One region of the Dyadobacter sp. BE31 genome, then DNA from elsewhere that is predicted to be linked to it. Evidence: riboswitches for the same ligand, from Rfam matches in the RefSeq annotation. Region 1 holds a riboswitch; the other holds the start of a gene.
The links. Region 1 has a riboswitch for cobalamin ahead of J2Y43_RS00705 (ABC transporter substrate-binding protein). Riboswitches for the same ligand answer to the same signal wherever they lie in the genome.

Region 1 (2,185 bases):
CAATAGAAAAAGAACTCTCCCGTAGCAGGTTTTCGGTTGTCTCAATAGCAAACTCCTCTTTAAATGCACTCTTAACAAGTTCCTCGATACCCATAGACGTGTTTTCTTGTATTAGATGATCGACTGCTTCTTCAAATTTAACACCGCTTTCACGGTTTTCAAAGCGAATGTACAATCGTAGAAAGCCCAGTAACCTTCTGATTTTCGTTTTCGAAAGTTTTCTTTCCAAGAGATTTTTAGCTATCTCGATTTTTAGACTAAGTAGTTCATCATCAGTAATGCATTTGCGTTTCAAGACAGCTTTTACTGTCAATGCCACAATCGCAAACGGATTGTCACTGCGCCCCAGCATTTCCTCGTCCTGTTCCAGGATTTTGAATGCATTATACCGGTACAAAACGCTCGTACCCATGAATTCGCGGTGGTACTCGCAGGGTTTGAATGCCGCATTGCTTTCTGTGAAAATGGCAAATGCGGTAATCGGCTTGTCATATTTATCCAGTATTCGCGAATAGTAAGTGAACATCCGCCGTCCAAAGTCAGGATCATGGTAACCTTGCACTTCCACGTGCACGAGTATCCATTCGGTGTCGCCGTTTTGGCAATGCACTTTTACAAGTTTATCTACAAAGCGGGTTTGGTACGAGTTATCCTCCGGCGGGAATAATTGTTCAAGCTCCTTGTCGAGATATTCGAAATCCTTGGAAAAATCAAAGAAGGAACCTGCGTCGGGGTAGAAGAAAAGCAGAAAGTCTTCGAAAATATCTTCGAGGATGGATTTCCAGAGGGTGTCGTCGCGTTGCATGAAGGGTGTGTGTAAATGAAACTGTGCAATGATAAGCAATAAAATATTGCTAGTTTTGCGGTCATCCAGGTACACGTGTCATGCGTGATTAAAAGGGAATCCGGTGAGAATCCGGAACAGTCTCCGCTGCTGTGAGTTCAATACGAGGCTCTTGCAAAATGCCACTGGGCTAAGCCCGGGAAGGTGCAAGGGTTGAACGAGTCAGAAGACCTGCCTGCAAACATTGTTAATATGGCTTTCGGAAGAAAGGCCGGTGACTACATGATTATCAGAAAAATACTTGCAGCCCTGCTGCTGTGCGGCTTGCTGGCCGGTTGCAGCACCTCTTCGTCGCTTTACGAAAAAGGCGATTCCCACTACTCAGGTCCCGATCTGTTTCCTGAAAAAGCCAAAGTAACCCACGCCAAAGGCTTTAAAATCTCCTACCACAAATATTACAAGGTGGTCAAGATCATGAGCCCGTTCGAAAAGTCGACGGACACGCTCACGTACGTGCTCGTGCAACGTGGTAAGCCGCGACCCATCGGGTACAAAGACAGCCAGCTCATCGAAATTCCGGTACGGAGCATGGTGGCGATGTCGTCGCTGCATATCGGGTTGATTGGCTTTCTGGGTTGTGAGGATATCCTCACAGGAATGGGAAACCTAAGATATGTTTCTTCCACCAAAGTGCTGGACCGGATTAAATCGGGGAAGATTGTCGAGGTAGGGAAGGATCAGGGGCTTAATGAGGAACTGCTGGTGAGTATGCATCCCGACCTCATTATGGCTACCGGCAGCCCTGTTTCGAAGATAAGCCGGTATGAATCGCTGCATCAGGCGGGGATTCCGGTGATGGTCAATTCGGAATGGGTGGAAACGACGCCGCTTGGGAGAGCCGAATGGGTGAAGCTATTGGCCGCGCTGATCAACAAGGAGGGAGCGGTAAACCGCAAATTTGCCAATGTGGAGCAGGAGTACGTACGACTGGCGCGCCTTACCGGCAAAGTCGCAGTACGCCCAAGCCTGATTACCGGAATGAATTCCAAAGACGCGTGGAATGTCCCGAATGGCGATAGCTACGTGAACCGTTTCTTCCAGGACGCAGGCGCCTCCTATCACTGGTCCGGGACAAAGGCGACCGGGAGCCTGCCGCTGAGTTTTGAAACCGTTTATCCGATTGCATTGCAGGCCGATTTCTGGCTGAATGTGAGCATCGGAAATGTGCAGACGAAGAAAGATGTCCTGGCACGCGACGTCCGTTATGCCGATTTTAAGGCATTCAAAACCAATCACATTTACAGTTATAACAACCGCATGAATGCGCAGGGAGCGAACGATTACTGGGAATCCGGCGCGGTAAACCCGCATCTGGTCCTGGCCGATCTGATCCGCATCATT
Region 2 (2,185 bases), on a different contig from region 1:
CAATTTCAGCTTTTCCAATTGAATGGCCTGCCTGATACTAAAAGCATTCTGCCGGTCGAAATCCGGCTCTCGCACTTCACTAACCCGTGCTTTCACCGCCGGTTTGTGGATCAATGCAGATGTGCGGCGGCTTGTAATAGCCTTTTGATTGTCCAGAAATGCACTATCAATTGCATAGTCGGCCGTTGCAAGCCTTGCCAATGTAGTCACCTCATTCAGTTTCTGTTTTGCAAATGCCAGCCAGTTTTTAATCTCCGGCGTTAGTACCGCTTCATTTTTTTCCAATTCCAGATCATAAGGGCTATGCAGCAACGACGATGACGGTGCCACCAAAACCCGCTCTTCTCCCAGCACATTTACAGCTGCTTGAATCCATTCTAGCGACTTTTGATAATCGTTTTTCCAGATATTCCGGCCATCTACAACGCCCAACGAGAGCTTTTTGGTGGAAGATATAAATGCTTCCTCCCCCAGAATCTGCGGTAAAGTCTCTGCACCGCGCGTCAGGTCCAAATGCAATGCATCCACCGGCAATGCGGTCGCGATCGCGAGGTTATCTTCCAGCGGTCCAAAATAGGTTGTTACCAGAATGCGCAGCTTCGGAAACGCCTCTCTGATCTGATTGTACGCACTCAGAAATGCCAGTTTTTCCTTTTCATTCAAATCCAGCACCAATCCCGGTTCATCAAGCTGTACCCATTCGGCTCCTCTCGCTGCGAGTTCTTTGAGTATGGATATGTAAACAGGTAAAAGGCTATCCAGCAGGTCAATGCGATCAAAGCCGCCTTCCTTTTCTTTACCCAAAAGCAAATAGGTAACCGGCCCGAGCAGCACAGGTTTTGTGAGAATGCCTTTTTGCAATGCATCTTCAAATTCCAGCAAAACCTTTTCCGAATACCGCTTGAATTTCTGGTCCTTCACAAACTCGGGCACGAGGTAGTGATAGTTGGTATCGAACCATTTCGTCATCTCCATTGCATTGATATCCAGCCCGTTTTTCTGATAGCCACGGGCCATCGCGAAATAGAGGTCGAGCTCCTTGTTCGACTTGCCATCGAGCAACTGGTGGTAACGCTCAGGAATGGCGCCGACCATCAGTGAGGTGTCGAGGACGTGGTCATAAAGCGAAAAATCATTGGAAGGAATGAGGCCGATACCTGCATTCTGCTGCGTTTCCCAGTTCTGGTGGCGGATCTTCCGGGCAGTTTTCTGCAATGCATCGCGGTCGATGGTACCGGCCCAGAATTGTTCGTTAGCCTTTTTGAGCTCGCGAAGGCTTCCCACGCGCGGGTAGCCGAGGTTGTGTGACAACATACTTTTTTGTGTTTAAAGAGTTAATAAAAACCCTGTGAAAACACCCTCCCATCCCGACAAAACGCCTGTTGCGGACGATCGCCGGCACTTCATTCCATCGCGGCAACGGGGCTACCCTGCGAAACGAACAGATACAGTTTCCCCAAAACAGCCGGGTAGCCTGTGGTACTGCAATAAAATGTGGTAAATCAATGCTTGACTGCTCCCCACCCGTGAGGGAAAAGCCATTGAGGATGATGGCAAGTCTCCTGGCTTGTATCATTTTTACCGCCCTTCTCGCCGCGCCGGGGCGCTGCAATGGGACGCGAGGGTAAAAACAGGCCCTGAATGCTCAGAGCGGATACTTACAGTAGCACGACTGCCCGTGAATTGCACACGGTTCCTTTTTGTTTTGCTGTTTTTGGCTGAGGGGTCCAAAAGCAAAAACCATCACCCCGATTGACGGGCGTTCACAAAGAACTGCGTCAAATTTAGGCGGAAGGCGCATTCGGCTGTAAATGGTCACCCAATTTCAGTGAAGTGAGTAGAAATTAGCCTTTCGGCAGGATAAAATATCTTATTTGGAGTAAAATAAATGGCGTTAAAAGTGATTTCGTATCAGCTAAGAAATCGTTCCGGCCGCCTCCGCATCCAATATAAACTCCGCATTCAAATGATTCTGTAAAACCGTTGCCGGAAAATCCTTTGAAACGGGAAATGCCAATGCCCGCTGGATAACCGGGGCCTTCGCTTTGCCCGATGCCAGGAGAATAGCCGCTCGTGCTTCCAGAATGTGCCTTATACCAACAGTAATGCCACGTGTGAGGGTGGTGGGCTGTTTGAAATACTTCTGACCTACTTCAACGGTTACGGTATCGAGCTCAGAAATGTG

Region 2: linked by a shared signal. The riboswitch ahead of metE (5-methyltetrahydropteroyltriglutamate--homocysteine S-methyltransferase) and the one ahead of J2Y43_RS00705 (ABC transporter substrate-binding protein) in region 1 are both predicted to bind cobalamin.

Annotation. Positions count from the first base shown of each region.
Region 1 is NZ_JAVDXA010000001.1:163,627-165,811, reverse strand. Features, by position in the region: gene J2Y43_RS00710 (hypothetical protein) at 1-805, opposite strand, end outside; cobalamin riboswitch at 856-1,038, shown strand; gene J2Y43_RS00705 (ABC transporter substrate-binding protein) at 1,037-2,185, shown strand, end outside.
Region 2 is NZ_JAVDXA010000004.1:596,863-599,047, forward strand. Features, by position in the region: gene metE (5-methyltetrahydropteroyltriglutamate--homocysteine S-methyltransferase) at 1-1,314, opposite strand, end outside; cobalamin riboswitch at 1,535-1,760, opposite strand; gene J2Y43_RS23140 (glucosamine-6-phosphate deaminase) at 1,916-2,185, opposite strand, start outside.